2 regions of the Pedobacter sp. 01N310 genome follow, and region 1 is predicted to be linked to the other one. Evidence: riboswitches for the same ligand, from Rfam matches in the RefSeq annotation. Region 1 holds a riboswitch; the other holds the start of a gene.
The links. A riboswitch is a leader RNA that binds a small molecule or an ion and turns the genes downstream of it on or off. The one in region 1 is predicted to bind cobalamin.
Positions count from the first base shown of each region.

Region 1 (11,107 bases):
AGAAGCGTACAAGAAAGGCAAAAAGGGCGTTTTAGGTTTGTTTGTTGGTGATGTAATGAAATTAGCCAAAGGAAAAGCTGATGCTAAAAAATTAAATGAATTAATACTTGAAAAACTGAAATAATGAGATTAAAACAATTAAGCCTGATTATGCTGATCGCGATTGCCTTCACTGCATGTAAACCCAAAGATAGCTTTACGATTGACGGAACTTTTCAAAACCCAGGCACGGAGAAGAAAGTATTTTTATATGGGATGCAAAATAGCAATATGGTTGCAATCGATTCTACCAATCTATCAGAAAAAGGTGAATTTAAATTCATCCGCAAAACCCCATCGGTTGATTTCTTTAGGGTATCTGTAGGTAATCATGAGTTTATGTTAATTGCAAAAAATGGCGACGACATTAAATTAGAAGCTGATTTAGCCGACAAAACAATGGCATATAAAATTTCGGGGGCAAATGAGGTAGAAAAATTATCAGAACTAAATACGATTAGAAACAACTTTGCCAAACAGGTAGAAAAACTACAGGCCGATTTCGAGGCAAAAGTAGCAACACAACCTCAAAACAGGGCAGCTGTGCTAGAAGCAATGAAACCTCAGTACGAATCGTATATCAATCAATTAAATACGCAGATCATAAAATTTGCTAAAGACAATAAAGGTACGCTTGCCAGTTTCTATGCCATGAATACTTTGAGTCCGCAGGAATTTGAAGCAGAACTGGTACAATTTGCGGATGAAGTGAAAGAAGAAATTAAAGGCAATGCCACAGTTGATACTTTTGTAAAACAGATGGCACTTTTAAAAGCAGTTCAGGTAGGGCAGGTTGCTCCGGCATTCACCATTAATACAGCTGACGACAAACCTGTAAGTTTATCAGACTATAAGGGAAAATACGTACTGATTGATTTTTGGGCATCATGGTGCCAGCCTTGCCGTCAGGAAAATCCGAACGTGGTTAAGGTTTACAATAAATATAAAAATAAGAACTTTGATATCATCGGCATTTCGTTAGACACCGACAAGGCTGCATGGTTAGGTGCGGTGAAAGCAGATGGATTAACCTGGGCGCACGTTTCCGAATTAAAAGATTTTAACGGAGCAACCGTAAAAAAATACCAGGTACAGGCTATCCCAACTTCTTACTTAGTTGATCCCTCTGGGAAAATAATTGCTAAAAACCTGCGTGGCGACGAATTAGAAACGTTTTTAGCTAAAACGTTACTTTAAAACAAAATCCATGTTAAACTAATTTAAGTAATTAACAATTTCTTAACTTAGGCTTAACTAAATATTGCATCATAGACACTACTTTCGTAACAAATATTTAACTATGAACAACGCAGGTCAGAAAATATTAATTGTTGATGATGAACCAGATATTCTGGAGCTTATTGAATATAACCTTAAAAAAGAGGGTTATCAGGTTTTCACAGCTACCAATGGCCAAGAAGGAATTACTGTTGCGAAAAAGGTGCATCCGGATTTGATTATTCTGGATATTATGATGCCTAAAATGGATGGAATTGAGGCTTGCCGTTTAATGCGTGCAATACCCGAATTCAAGAATACATTTATGGTTTTCTTAACCGCCAGAAGTGAAGAGTATTCAGAAATAGCAGGTTTTAATGTGGGTGCTGATGATTATATCGCAAAACCAATTAAACCACGTGCTTTAGTTAGCCGAATTAATGCAATTTTAAGACGAAATACAGGAACAGAAGAAATATCTGAAAACAAATTGGAAATTGGCGATTTAGTAATCGATCGTGAAGCCTATTTGGTTTTTCAAGGCGGTAATAAAGTGGTATTGGCAAAAAAAGAATTTGAACTTTTATACTTGTTGGCATCAAAACCAGGAAAAGTTTATACCCGCGAATCGATCCTTAAAAATATCTGGGAGGATTCGGTAGTAGTAACCAATAGAACCATTGATGTTCACATCCGCAAACTAAGGGAAAAATTAGGCGAAACTTATGTATCAACCGTAAAAGGGGTAGGTTATAAGTTTGAGCTTTCTTAAATAGCTTTACCATAGATAGACACAGATTAGCACAGATTTTTTCTGATGATTAATCTGTGTTTTTTTATGCTGTCATTCTGAGGTACGAAGAATCTCTTACATTTTAGCTCTGCCGCTAAAATACCTCTGCTTTTTTTTCGATGCTTTTATTTTACAACACATTCTATGTCTTGGAGATTCTTCACTGCGTTCAGAATGACAAAATGCGCCAGGAAGACGAAACTCTGCGCAAAACCGTCAAACTATCGCCAATCTTACTTCCTCCATATCTGTATTTATCCTTTTTTATCTGCGGTTAATATCTTAACCAATAAAAATAAAATCGTATTTTTGCGCTTCATTAATTACAGCACAGTTTGAAGTTTCCAAATTTTAAAGACCTTATTCTTTTCGAAGACAACGATTTTATTGTTATCAATAAACCTCCATTTTTAGCCTCGCTCGATGAACGTGGTGGATCTGGAGAAACCAATGTGTTACGCCTGGCCAAACAGTATAGCGATGATGCACAGGTTTGTCACCGTTTGGATAAAGAAACTTCTGGCGCTTTAATTATCGCCAAAAATCCTGAAGGTTACCGTCATGCTTCTATGCAGTTCGAAAGAAGAAAGGTGAATAAAACCTATCATGCGGTAGTAGATGGGCATGTCATTTTCGATCAGTTAACCGTTGATCTTCCGATTTTGAACGATGGCAATAAAAATGTAACCATTGATAGGGCAGAAGGTAAAAGAGCAGAAACCATTTTCGATTCGTTAAAATACTACAAACATTATACACTGGTTGAATGCAAGCCAATAACTGGTCGTATGCACCAGATCCGTATTCACTTAGCAACACAAAGGGCAGCCATTGTTGGCGATGATATGTACAAAGGGAAACCTGTTTTTCTTTCGTCAATTAAGAGAGGTTATAAATTAACCAAAGGCGAAGAGGAGCAACCCATTATGAAACGTTTCGCATTACATGCCAGGCACCTGGTTTTTAAAGGATTAGATGACAAAGATATTGTGATCGATGCACCATACCCAAAAGATTTCGCAACCTTAATTAAGTTATTGGATAAATTTGATGCATAAAGGAAGCCTTTAAATTGGCTTCTCTTGTTGTTTTTGTTACTTTTGGGCATTCGCCCTCTATTAAAAAACAATAGGATGTATATCAGATTTGTAAATTACCTTGATCAGGTTAATCAGTACCGAAAATCTAAAATATCAAACCGTAATTTCTTAATTATCCTCGCTGTAATTGTTGGGGTTTTAGCAGGATTAGCCGCCGCCGCTCTAAAGAGCCTAACGCATCACATCGAAGAATTTCTTCAATCAGATTGGCACTGGAAATATAAATACTACCTGTATTTTGTGTTTCCGATGATCGGTATTTTCTTAACGGTTTTGTACATCAAGTATTTTATCCGTAAAACTAAATTCGAAACGGGTTTAACCCCATTGCTTTATGCCATTTCGAAAAAATCGAGCAAGGTAGAAGCACACAATATTTATTCGCAGATTATTACCGCAGCCGTTACGGTAGGTTTTGGTGGTTCAACAGGTTTGGAAGCGCCAATTGTTACCAGTGGATCGGCAATAGGCTCAAACCTTGGCCGTTTACTTGGCTTATCTTATCGCGAAATTACCATGCTAGTGGCCTGTGGCGCAGCAGCAGGTATTGCAGGAGCATTTAATAGCCCAGTAGCTGGGATTGTATTTGCTATCGAAATTTTATTACCAGAGTTTACCATCCCTGCGTTTATCCCACTTTTATTATCGGCTGCAACAGCTGCAGTAGTAGCAAGATTATTCTATACACAGCAACTTTTCTTTTTGGTTACAGAAGGATGGAAGGTGAATGCATTGTTTTATTATGTGATACTGGCTTGTTTTATAGGCTTATTCTCCATTTATTTTACAAAAGCCAATTATGCCGTAAAAGGCTTATTCTATAAAATAAAACATCCTTATACCAAAGTTATTGTGGGTGGTTTAATGCTTGGAGTTTTGGTTTTTCTATTCCCAACACTTTACGGCGAAGGTTATATCACAATAAAGGGACTGTTAAAAGGCGATTACCAAACAGTGATCAATAATAGTATTTTCTCCGATTACAATACCATTCCGGCTTTAGTGGTGTTGTTTACAGTAGTAACTATTTTCATGAAGTCGATAGCGACTTTGGTTACCTTGGGCGCTGGTGGTAACGGCGGAACGTTTGCGCCCAGTTTAATTATGGGCGGTTTAATCGGGTTTATCTTTGCCTATGTGGTAAATCTATCTGGTTTGGCGCAATTAAATGTTTCGAACTTTATTGTTGCAGGTATGGCAGCTGCTTTGGGCTCGATTATGCATGCTCCCTTAACTGGCATCTTCCTGATTGCCGAAATTACGGGTGGATATATCTTAATGGTACCACTAATGATTACCACTGCCATTTCTTATGCCATTAACCGCAGCGCTCAAAAACATTCTATTTATACAAAAGCATTAGCGGATAAAGGAGAACTGTTATCGCATGATGATAAGGATACGACTGTTTTAAATCAGATGAAACTAAAGTATTTGATCGAGAAAACCTATCCTCGATTAAACATGAATGATCAGATTTCGATTAAGATGAATGAGATCATGCAATCGCGTAAAAATATATGTGCTGTTACAGATGAACTGGGCGATTTTAAGGGCATCATTTACATAGAAGAGCTATTTAACGAAATGATTAATCACCCTGATAAGGAAAATTTGCTAGCTTCTTATTTGGTACAACCTGCACCGAACGCCGTCACCGAAAATGATGATCTGAAAATGGTATTAGAGAAGATGGAGCAAGATAATGTATGGATTTTACCCGTATTAACTGCGCAGAACCAATATTTAGGTTTCGTTTCTAAAACAGCAATCTTTAATAAATACAGGGCATTGCTGATGAGGCAGAATGATTATATGGGGTAGTTGTGGCTCATAAATAGAGGAGAAATATCATTAAACGAAAGAAGTCAAGTTTTTAAAACTTGACTTCTTATTATGATCTTACTCAGCTCTTTTTAAGCCAAACTTTTCAATTTTGCTGTACAAATGACTTCTTTGGATATCAATCTCATCCGCCGTTTTTGATACGTTCCAGTTGTTTTTTTCCAATTTGAATTTGATAAATTCGCGCTCTGCATGATCTTTATAATCCTGAAAATTATTGAACGAATCGAAAGAAAAAGCAAGGCTTGAACCGCCAGCACCTGCAATCTGTGCACTGGTTGCAGCACCAATGTTTGTACCACCGCCTGGATTAGCGAATGCACGTACATCATTTTCGGTAATTACCTTATCGCTCAAAATAATTAAACGCTCAATCATGTTATGTAGCTCACGCACGTTACCTGTCCACGGTAAGGCCTTTAAAGCAGCCATACCAGTATCATTTATTTTCTTAACCGGCATCCCATAATCACTGCATATATTCTCTAAAAAGTTTTGTGCAATAACCGGAATATCATCTGTACGCTCCGTTAAATGTGGAACATGGATATTGATTACATTTAACCGGTGGTATAAATCCATACGGAAGTTACCATCTTCGATTTCTTTCATTAAATCTTTATTGGTTGCCGCTAAAACACGAACATTTACTTCAATTTCCTTTTCGCCACCTACACGCGAAATTTTATGCTCTTGTAAGGCACGTAAAACTTTTGCCTGGGCAGAAAGGCTCATATCGCCAATCTCATCCAAAAATAGCGTACCACCATTAGCCAGTTCAAATTTACCAATACGTTGTTTAACAGCAGAGGTAAATGAACCTTTCTCGTGGCCAAACAATTCACTTTCAATCAGTTCTGATGGAATAGCGGCGCAGTTCACCTCAATTAGAGGGCTATCGGCACGGTTCGATTTTTCATGTAACCAACGGGCTACCAATTCTTTACCACTACCATTTGCACCCGTAATTAATACACGGGCCTCGGTCGGAGCCACACGTTCTATGGTTTCTTTAATTTTAGAAATACTTTCCGATTCGCCTAAAATCTCTCGGGTTTTACTTGCTTTACGTTTTAAAACCTTGGTTTCGGTAACTAAATTTCCACGGTCTAAACCATTACGAACCGTAATTAATAACCTGTTTAAGTCAGGTGGTTTCGAAATAAAATCAAAAGCTCCTTTTTTACTGGCTTCAATGGCAGTTTCAACTGTTCCATGACCAGATATCATAATGAATGGCAAATCGGGTTTGATGATCTGTGCCTGTTCCAGCACTTCCATACCATCCATCTTATTCATCTTGATATCGCAAAGTACCAGGTCGAAATTTCCTTTTTTGATCATTTCGAGGCCATCAATACCGTTATCGATATCTTCAACATCGTAATTTTCGTACTCCAGAATTTCGCGTAAGGTACTCCTTATCGCACGCTCATCATCAATTATTAATAGTTTAGCCATTAGAGATGTATCCTTTAATTTTGAAATGCGAATATATTATTTTTTAATTAATGTATAGTTTTTTATACAATTAATACGCAATAAACCTTAAAAGATGAGAAAGGTTTTTAATAAGTGTAATCCATCTTAAACTTATTTAAATCGGGCTTTTGTTTTTTAGCTCTTTTTAGTTCCAATTCGTAAATGGTTCTGCCCAGATTTTTCATAAAAGGAAAACAAACTGTTTCGTATTCGTATTTATTATCGTTAAATATGCCATCCTCATTACTATGAACAACAGCGGTTAGGAAATATTCAATTCCATTTTTAAAATCAACGAAATATGAGTTATCAATGATGTAGCCATAGCTATCGCCATATTTATTGAAGATGCGGATATTTGGATCAGGAGTTACCTGTTCCCGTCCATAGTATAACATTTTTGCATAGGTAGTCCAAAATTCTTTCGGATCGTATTTAGGAAAATTACTTTCGGTTGGATATTTACTCATATAAGTATAAATGAGCTTATAATCTTCTTTAGTAAGGTTAAACCGTTCTTTAAGCGGAAAAGCATCAGGAAAAATCAATTTCTGCATCAGTTTCTGTTGATCGTTAATGGCGAAAGCGTTTTTCCCCGCTAAACTGAAAGGTTTGTTTACCAGCTTGTTGGTACTATCCATGTATCCGGTACCCATTACCAAATTGCTTAATTTTAATTCATATTCTTTTGAATCGTACCGGGCAGCCTGATCATACACCAATTGTTCGCCATTGTAAAATTTGATGGGATTGGTATGTTTAGCTGATTCTCCTGCATCGCCAATGGCCAGGCGATTTAAAATGCGGCTATCGTATAATCCGTTAGCTTTCAGTTTTTCATTAATTTCGGCACGACCAATAAACTCGAATAAACGGTTAAAAGCATCATTATCACTGGTAAGCAAAATCTTTTTAACGTAATGCTCTATTGATGGAAGTCCATTTTTAGCACTTGTATCTGTTAAAACCTTCGTTTGTCCTTTATAGGCGCTATCGGTAATCATGGTACTCTTAGCCGTTAAGCCTGTATTTTTTAAGCGGTTTACTTTTTCCAAGGCAAAAATTACAGCGGCTAGTTTAACCGTACTGGCAGGATAAAAATAATGGTGTGGGTCTAAATTGTAGCTAAAGGTTTTAAAAGTGGGTTTATTCTTCGCACCACGGTTAATCTGGGTATAGAGAATCTGGATCTGGTTTTGATCAGGATGATGAAGTACAGCGGAAAAAAGCTCAGGCTTAGACTCCATCAGTTTCTTCAAAAAAACAGTATCGGTTTTTTGCGCCATAACAGATAGGCTTATTAATGAAAATGTAACAATTAATATTCTTCTCATGGGTAAAAATTTGATTCCTAATTTAGCTTTTTCTATTAAAACCACCATTTTCCATCATGCATTTTACATGTTGCTTAATTTTGTTACTTTTGCAGCGCTTTTGGTTTCCGGCATTACACCCGGAATTAAAAGGGAATACAGTGTAAATCTGTAACTGTCCCGCAGCTGTAAGCTCTATAACGGATTTCCAATCAATCTGCCACTGTTCCGACTTGTCGGGATGGGAAGGCCGGAAACCCGGGAGTAAGTCAGAAGACCTGCCTTCAGCATTTAATTTCATAGCTTTCGGGGATTGAAGCTAGGATTGAGATACTTAACGTTTTTCGTATTTTCATTTCCTTTTCTATCTGTTGGCTGTGGGCAAAACCACAATCAAATGAACAAAAAAAGAATGCTAACTGTAGCCAGTTTAGGGCTAGCACAGTTAATGATTAGCCAGGTGGCTAATGCTCAAACACAAGACAGTTTGCAGCTCAAAGATGTTGTAATTTCTGCAACAAAAAATGACCAGAAACAATCACAGACAGGTAAAGTGGTTACGATCATCAGTCGTGAAGTATTGGAGCGCAGTAACGGAAAATCATTGCCAGAACTTATTAGCGAGCAGGCAGGGATTATTGTAGCAGGTTCAAGCAGCAATCCGGGATTAAACAAATCGGTATTTTTTAGAGGTGCAGGAAGTGCTTATGCCGTGGTTTTAATCGATGGTATTGTGCAAAACGATCCATCAGGAAACGGAGGTGCATTCGATTTAAGATTGATTTCTATCGATCAGATCGATCATATCGAAATTTTAAGAGGCGGTCAGTCTACCATTTATGGTTCTGATGCCGTTGCAGGAGTAATCAATATCATCACTAAAAAAGGTGGCCCAAAAGGCAATACCATTTATGGTGTGGCCAGTGCAGGCAGTTACGAAACTTACAAAGGAACCATTGGTTTAAACGGTGGTGTTGAAGGTTTTTCGTATAATATTAACTATACCCACGCCAAAACCGATGGAATTTCAGAAGCAGCAACACCAGTGGGAAGTACAGCTGTATTTGATAAAGACGGCTTTAAAACTGATGCCTTAAATGCGAATTTCGGAATCAAACTGGATAAGCATTTCTCTGTAAATCCATTTGTACGCTACTATTATGGCAATTACAAGTTTGATGGTGGCGCTTTTACCGATGCAAACAATTATTCTATCCTGAAAAACTTTGCTGCAGGTACCAATGCCAAATACGAATTTGCAACTGGTAAAGTAACGTTAAACTATAGTTTCGAAAGTACCAGAAACGATGCGCATAGCCAGTACCCAAGCATTAACGAAGGAAGGGTATCACTATTGGATTTATTCTACAACCAAAAATTGGGTAACAAACTCGATTTATTGGTGGGTATCGATAACCGTGTGATGAAATTATCATCAGCAACAAATAAACCGGAAACCAACATTTTTGCCGCTTACGGATCATTATTCTTACACGATTTAAGTGTGTTTAACCTTGAAGTAGGCGGACGTTACAATAAACACGAACAATATGGCGAAAACTATACCTACTCAATTACCCCAAGCATCAATGTCATTAAAGAGATAAAATTATTTGGAACGGTTTCAACAGCATTTAAAGTTCCTACCTTAAACATGCTTTTTGGTCAGTTTGGTGCTAATTTGGATTTAAAGCCGGAAAAATCGAAGAATTACGAAGCTGGCGTTAATTTTAGCTTTGCTGGCGACAAATTTAGCTTACGTTTAGCAGGTTACAAACGCGATTTAACTGACGCCATTATTTATGCTTACCCTAACGGATACATTAACCAGGTAAGTCAGAAAACCAAAGGTTTCGAAGTTGAACCAGCAGTTAAATTCAGTGTGTTTAACATTAATGGCTATTACGCTTATGTAGAAGGCAATGAGTTCAACTTTGTTGATAATGCCGTTGCTAACTATCTTTTCCGCAGACCAAAACATACATTTGGCATTACTGCAGGTGCACAGGCAACAAGCAATTTATATGTGAGTGCAAATTACCGTTATTTCGGCAAACGTACCGATGGTAATTTTAACACGTATACAGTCGACAATCTACCTGCTTATAAATTGTTAAATGCTTATGCCGAATATGCATTGGCAAAGAAACGTGTAAAGATATTTTTTGATGCAAAAAATATTCTGAACGAAAAATACAGCGAAATTATTGGTTACAATAGTTTGGGCTTCAACTTTAATACAGGTGTAAGTTTTAATATCCGCTAATAAAAATTTAACTTTGTTTAAATATTAACCAGAAATAGCATGTCTCATTTAAAATTTAATCCACGCACTTTAATTTTGTTGTTAATGATATTGGCAATAACGGCTTTACGTTTGCTGGTAACATTCAACTCAGATGAATTAAAGTTTGCTAATTTTTCATCAATAGGAGCAGTAGCCTTATTTGGAGGAGCATATTTTAAAGATCATCTTAAAGCATTCGCTTTTCCGCTATTGAGTTTGTTTTTAAGCGATTTAGTACTTTATACAACCATCTATAAACAGTATGTAGATTTGTTTTTAGTTCAAGAACTTTGGACATACCTTGCAATTGCATTAATGGTTTTAGCGGGTCGTTTCTTATTAAAGAAGGTAAATATTGCCAGCTTATTCCTATCTACAATCGTAATTGTATTCATCCATTGGATTGTAAGTGATATCGGTTCATGGTATAAAAACCCATTGTATACGCAAAACTTAAATGGTTTTATAGATTGCTTAATTAAAGCCATTCCATTCGAGATCAGATTCTTAGAAGGAACAATAATCTATGGTGCTTTGCTTTTTGGCGCTTTTGAAATCTTAAAAGCAAAATACCCAGTATTAAAACTGCAAACACAAGAGCTGTAGAAAGATCCATTGTTTGGCATAACACCAATAAAGTAAAAACAAGATAGAAATCCTCTTTTGATTCGATTCAAAAGAGGATTTTTTTTAACTTAGAATATCAATTCCATTTTACCTTTTACATCCTAATGAAAGTTGTTTCCTTTTTACCTGCTGCCACTAAAATGATTTACGATATGGGCCTGCAAGAATACCTGCATGGCGTAACATTCGAATGCCCTAAAGAGGCTGCAGATCAACCAAAAGTTGTACGTTGCATATTAGAAGGCAAAAACTATTCGAGTATCGAAATAGACCGGATCTTTTCGGCATCAAAAGCGCAAGGCAAAAGTTTGTATTGGGTAGATGATGCACTGTTGGAAAGCATCGCACCCGATGTGGTTTTCACACAAGATATATGCGAGGTGTGCAACATCGATACTGTTTG
Region 1 is NZ_JBFTSB010000001.1:966,581-977,687, reverse strand. Features, by position in the region: gene gatB (Asp-tRNA(Asn)/Glu-tRNA(Gln) amidotransferase subunit GatB) at 1-124, shown strand, start outside; gene AC1DNH_RS03675 (redoxin domain-containing protein) at 124-1,236, shown strand; gene AC1DNH_RS03670 (response regulator transcription factor) at 1,340-2,029, shown strand; gene AC1DNH_RS03665 (RluA family pseudouridine synthase) at 2,386-3,108, shown strand; gene AC1DNH_RS03660 (chloride channel protein) at 3,184-4,974, shown strand; gene AC1DNH_RS03655 (sigma-54-dependent transcriptional regulator) at 5,053-6,456, opposite strand; gene AC1DNH_RS03650 (serine hydrolase) at 6,564-7,811, opposite strand; cobalamin riboswitch at 7,896-8,090, shown strand; gene AC1DNH_RS03645 (TonB-dependent receptor plug domain-containing protein) at 8,188-10,056, shown strand; gene AC1DNH_RS03640 (DUF6580 family putative transport protein) at 10,096-10,683, shown strand; gene AC1DNH_RS03635 (ABC transporter substrate-binding protein) at 10,809-11,107, shown strand, end outside.

Region 2 (6,299 bases), on a different contig from region 1:
GTACAACAATTCGTCACGGTAACGTTGTGCGTAATTTAAAACGGCATAGTTTAACGATACTGAATAGTCAATCGAGTTTTTAAAGTACCATTTCCTCGGGGTAATCGGGTTTGGCGAATCGCCGTTCGGCAATAATCTCGAAGGAATTAACGGAATTTCAGAAGGTGTAGGGTTCCCGATAATTTCGGTCAGGAGCCCAATCATATTATGAAAATATGTTGTGGTTCTTAGTCCGCCATTGTACCAGGTAGAATAAACCGATCCTCCACGTTGGGTATAACCAGGTTTGTTTTCTACATTCATACGGTTGTGCATGGCTGCGCCAACGGCATCTAAACTGGTTAACAGCGTTGGGTCGAAAACATAATTGAAAGGATCGCGATAAGGTGGGCCTGCAACAACGGTTCCTGCCGGACCAGCCTGATGGTGGTTATACATAATCTGCGGAATCCATTCCACAAAAAGCTGGCGACCGATATTCTGTGTTTCTTTAAGGTTTAACATAAAGAAATCGCGGTTGTTATCGTGACCTGCGTACTTTTCGTACAAAACAGGCAAACCTGAGGTTGTTCTTTTTTTGGGGTCTTTCTCTCTCATGTACCAATTGCTCACCAATTCTTGTCCATCAGGGTTGGCATGGGTAAACAAAATGATTACGTTATCCAAAATACGCAGGGTTTCAGGGTCTTTCCTGGAGGCAAACTCATAAGCAGTTTCGATCAGCTGATGCGCACCCACCACCTCGTTGGCATGCAAGCCACCATCTATCCAAACTACTGCTTTACCTTCCTGGGCTAATGCTTTTGCCTGCTCAGGTGTAATTTCTGCATGCGCCAGCTGTTGCGAAATTTCCTTGTAACGCGCTAATTTCTTGAGGTTTTCTGGTGAAGAAACAATCAACATATATTGACTTCTGCCTTCTTCGGTTTTGCCAATATCAACTAGTTTAATGCGGTCAGAACTTGCCGCGAGTTTCTTAAAATAAGCTTCTGTTTGGGTATAATTGGCCAATTGATAATCGTCGCCGATATCAAAACCAAAATGCGATTTTGGCGTTGGCACTTCCTGCGCCAGCACCGCACAGCTATTTACCATTAAAAAAGCAATACAAAGCCTTTTAAAGTAGATTTTTATCATAATAAGGGTGTTTAGTTAGGTAATCAAATATAGTAGAGAATAAGGTCCAAAAACGGCTTGCTGTAAATTTGTTACAAGTTTTAAATCCTAATCCATACATTTGTCCTGATGTAAGTTCTTAACTTTATTTTTCATCAACCGATACAGGTTCCCGGAATACAACCGGGATTAATAGGGAATCGTGTGCAAATCACGAGCTGTCGCGCAACTGTAAATTCTGTCTTTTGTTAAAAAAGACAACGGTCTTATCATTCATGCCACTGTGCCGTTTACCGGGATGGGAAGGCGATAAGATCGGGAATAAGTCAGGAGACCTGCCTATATTGAATTGACGGTGCTTTCGCGTTATAAAGTAATTGGTCAGGTCTGATTGTACACCATAAAATTAACCATTTTATATGCTTGCTTTAAGCTTTTTGCTGATGAGTAGGCTGTGTGTGCGCTAACCTTTCCTTTTTTATTTCTAACAAAAAAACATTATAAAATATTGCTTTAAGGGCTTTTAAACGATTTATTTACTTAATCTTTAAAAGAGATGCTAACGCAAAATCTGGGCTATCCGCGAATAGGTAGCCAAAGGGAATTAAAGAAAATCTGCGAAAATTACTGGGCAGATAAAACTGGGTACAAAAATGTACTTCAGGTGGGAAAAAACATTCGCCACGAAAACTGGAACCTTCAAAAAGAAGCCGGAATTGATATCATTCCTTCGAATGACTTTTCTTTTTACGATCACGTGCTCGATCATTCTTTAACTTTTGGCGCGATCCCGAAAAGGTACAACGAAGTGATCCTGAAAAAAGGAAATTCAGAGCTTGATCTCTATTTTGCTATGGCAAGAGGTTATCAAAAAGAAGGATTGGATTTGGTAGCGATGGAAATGACCAAATGGTTCGATACCAATTACCATTATATCGTTCCTGAGTTTTACAAAGACCAGCCTTTTAAACTTTTCTCTACAAAAATTATCGATGAGTTTTACGAGGCAAAACAATTGGGCATTACCACCAAACCCGTTTTAATCGGTCCTGTTTCTTACCTTTTATTGGGAAAAGAAAAGGAAGCTGGCTTTGAAAAGATCGATCTGATCAAAAATCTCCTTCCGGTTTATATCGAGATATTATCCCGCTTGGATGCTTTGGATGTAGAATATGTTCAGTTTGATGAACCTTTTTTGACTTTAGACCTTACCGAAAAAGACAAGAAAGCTTACGAATATGCCTATAAAGAGATCAGAAAAGCTTTTCCCAGGTTAAAAATTGTTTTGGCTACTTATTTTGAGGGCTTGGGCAATAATTTAGCGCTAACTACATCACTCCCGGTAAATGTTTTACATATCGACCTGGTACGAGCTGAAGGTCAATTGACGGATGTTTTAGCTTCGTTAAAAGAAGATACCATCCTTTCGTTAGGTTTGGTAGACGGAAGAAACATCTGGAAAAATGATTTCGAGAAATCTGCTTCAATCATTAATCAAGCTGTAGAAAAAAGGGGCTTCGATAAGGTGTGGATCGCCCCATCTTGTTCCCTAATCCACTCACCGGTTGATTTAGACAATGAAACCAATGCGCAAAACCTTTCGGCCGAAATTAAACAGTGGCTGGCCTATGCGAAACAAAAAATTGCAGAGGTAGCTACCTTAAAAAAACTGATCACCAACGAAAGCCCTGCATCTACCCTGCAAAAACTTGAGGAAAATAAGATCGCGATTGCTAACCGTAAAGTTTCTAAAATCATCCACAATCCTGAAGTTAAACAACGTGTTTTAGGATTAAAAGAGCAGGATGCAGAACGTTTAAGTCCATTTTCGAGCAGAAAAATTAAACAACAGGAACTCAATCTGCCAAGTTACGCCACCACAACCATCGGGTCGTTTCCGCAAACGGCAGAAGTAAGAAGCTGGAGAGCAAAGCTTAAAAATGGAACTTTTACAGTTGAAGAATATGATGATCTTATTGCGAAAGAAACCGCAAAAGCCGTAAACTGGCAGGAAGAAATCGATCTGGATGTTTTGGTTCATGGCGAATTTGAGCGTAACGATATGGTTGAATACTTCGGTGAGCAGCTAGATGGTTTTGCTTTCTCCAAAAATGGCTGGGTACAGAGTTATGGTTCACGCTGTGTAAAACCACCGATCATTTTTGGTGATGTTTCGCGTCCGAAACCCATGACGGTAAAATGGACGGCCTATGCACAGTCGCTTACTTCGAAATATATGAAAGGTATGCTCACAGGTCCTGTAACCATCTTACAATGGTCATTTGTACGTAATGATCAACCAAGATCAGAAACCTGTACCCAAATTGCATTGGCCATCCGTGATGAGGTTTGCGACCTGGAAAATGCAGGGATAAAAATCATTCAGATTGATGAGCCTGCCATTAGAGAAGGTTTACCATTGCGCAAAGCTGATTGGCAAACTTACCTGAACTGGGCGGTTAAAGCCTTTAAAATTTCAGCGAGCGGCGTGAAAGATGATACGCAGATCCACACACACATGTGTTACTCGGAATTTAACGATATCATCCAAAACATTGCCGATATGGATGCCGACGTAATCACCATCGAAACCTCACGTTCGCAAATGGAATTATTAGACGCATTTGCCGATTTTAAATATCCAAACGAAATTGGCCCAGGTGTATACGATATTCACTCTCCAAGGGTTCCGAAGAGGGAAGAAATGGTTCAGTTGCTCAAAAAAGCAAAGGCTGTTATTCCCTCCGGGCAACTCTGGGTAAACCCTGATTGTGGTTTAAAAACCCGTGGATGGGACGAAACCAAAAAGGCACTAATAGAAATGGTTGAAGCCGCAAAAGAAATGCGTAAAGCCGAAGCGGTACTTGCGGCAGATCTTCAGGTGAATTAATTCTATTTTGCCATGGAGAAACCAATACTATTAAGTTAAGAATTCGATTGTTGTCAGTCTGAGCTTGTCGAAGACCCTTATCGTGAAATAATTAAAAAGACTGTCCTTCATCAAACTCAGGATGACATCTTTTTAGTTATTTCACCACTTAATTGCATTGCCAGAAATACTGAAAGCACATTTATTTTTGCACTTCCAGTATCCATTTCTCATACGCAAGCCTTTTACTTTGGCAATTTTCTACTAAAAATAACCAGAAAGTTGCCAAAGCTTTTTACAGCACCTATATTTAACCCATGACCCTAGAAGAAAGAATAGAAAATTCTAAAACCAGCATTTTTAAAGCCGTTTTCCCAAATACAACAAATCATTACGACACCCTTTTCGGCGGAACAGCCATGCATTTAATGGACGAAGTTGCTTTTATTACTGCAACCCGTTTTAGCCGTCAGATCATGGTTACCGTAAGCAGCGACAGGATAGATTTTAAGAAACCAATTCCGGCAGGCTCAATTGTAGAGCTTATCGGTAAGGTAAGCCACGTTGGTAATACCAGTTTAAAGGTTAATGTAGAAATTTATATCGAACAGATGTATGCCGAAGGAAGAGAATTGGCCGTTCATGGCGATTTTACTTTTGTGGCCATTGATGAAAATAAAAAGCCAGTTCAAGTGATTAAATAATCTTATAAGCTTTGGCCAAAACGATGTAAAAATCATAATGCCTAAATTTTTAAATTTGATTATGGAACAGCAACTTTCTGAAGAAGACTTAAAAAATATTGCCAAACAATTGGGTTGCCCTGAAGGCGAACACGGCATTAAAACAGGTGAAATGATGCATACCAATAATATCGGCATGACTACTTCTGCAATTGAGGCATTAAACCTTCAAAGCGATGAAACTGTTTTGGAAATCGGTCATGGTAACGGCGGGCATATTGCCCACTTATTATCGCAAGCCGAAAACCTCCATTATTTCGGTGCTGATATTTCTGCAACCATTATTGCCGAGGCTGAAAAGATCAATCAGGATTTCATAACAAAAGGGAAGGTTCACTTTCAACTAACAGATGGCATTACATTGCCATTTGAGGATGATCGTTTTGATAAAATTTTTACGGTTAATACAATCTACTTTTGGACAAATCCAAGTGAATACCTCAACGAAATTAAGCGAACACTAAAACCTGACGGCACTTTGACTATATGTTTTGCTGATAAAAATTTCATGAAAAATCTCCCGTTTACGCCCTATGGTTTTACACTTTACAATGTAGAATCCGTAAAAGAACTATTAGAAAAAGCGGGGTTTGCCATTAAAAATACGCTCAAAAAATTAGAGCAGATACAAAGTAAAACCGGTGAAAAGATAGAAAGAGCGTATTATGTTGTAATAGCTACTACTGAACATAGTCCTCGTTTGTAACGAGGATTAGCGAGAATAGCGATTGTATCGCTAATAGCATAACCACATTACAAATGTGGATCTCATTCATTCTCGTTACAAACGAGGACGATAGATAAGTCAATTTTAATACAAAATCAGATACAGATAGGCATAAACCACAGGAGCAGACAATAACAATCCATCAAAACGATCTAACAAACCTCCATGCCCCGGTAACAAACCGCCGCTATCTTTCGTATCTAAACTGCGCTTAAGCATCGATTCTACTAAATCGCCCAACGTACCAAAGCTTGCAATCAACACAGCCATACCGATCCAAACCCAAGCTGGACTTTCGGTAAACAGAAATGATAAACCAAAAGCGACCAAAACACTGGTGAACATCCCTCCGAAAAATCCTTCCCAGCTTTTCTTTGGCGAGTGGCGCTCAAATAATTTACGTTTCCCGTATTTTACACCAAAAAGGTAGGCGCCTGTATCGTTTGCCCAAAGCATTAGCAAAAATGCTAGAGGAAGATGAAAGTTATATTCGTTCCAGTTTTTCAAAAAGCCCAGAGCATGAAAAAAACAGAATGGAATGGTTACATAAACAAAGCCAACAAAAGTGTACGAGATGTTGGCGAATGGAATTTTGTTCTTTTTGTATAACTCTGTGATAAAAACTGAGAAAATTAACGGGATACAAAGCAGCAAATACTTCACATCGTATTTAAGGTAATGTAAGCCAGCGGCCATTAAAAACACTAATGAGCCAGCTGCCAAACCGATATTTCGGTTTGGCCTGATGCCAGAGTTTTTAATCAGCTTGTAAAATTCAAACAAAGCCAAAACACTTAAAACAAGATAAAATATGGTAAAAGTGTAGCTCCCCAGAAGGATAGAG
Region 2 is NZ_JBFTSB010000005.1:210,691-216,989, reverse strand. Features, by position in the region: gene AC1DNH_RS12770 (M14 family metallopeptidase) at 1-1,137, opposite strand, end outside; cobalamin riboswitch at 1,266-1,473, shown strand; gene metE (5-methyltetrahydropteroyltriglutamate--homocysteine S-methyltransferase) at 1,673-4,006, shown strand; gene AC1DNH_RS12760 (acyl-CoA thioesterase) at 4,303-4,689, shown strand; gene AC1DNH_RS12755 (class I SAM-dependent methyltransferase) at 4,751-5,434, shown strand; gene AC1DNH_RS12750 (phosphatidate cytidylyltransferase) at 5,540-6,299, opposite strand, start outside.
Region 2: another riboswitch for cobalamin. It lies ahead of metE (5-methyltetrahydropteroyltriglutamate--homocysteine S-methyltransferase); the one in region 1 lies ahead of AC1DNH_RS03645 (TonB-dependent receptor plug domain-containing protein).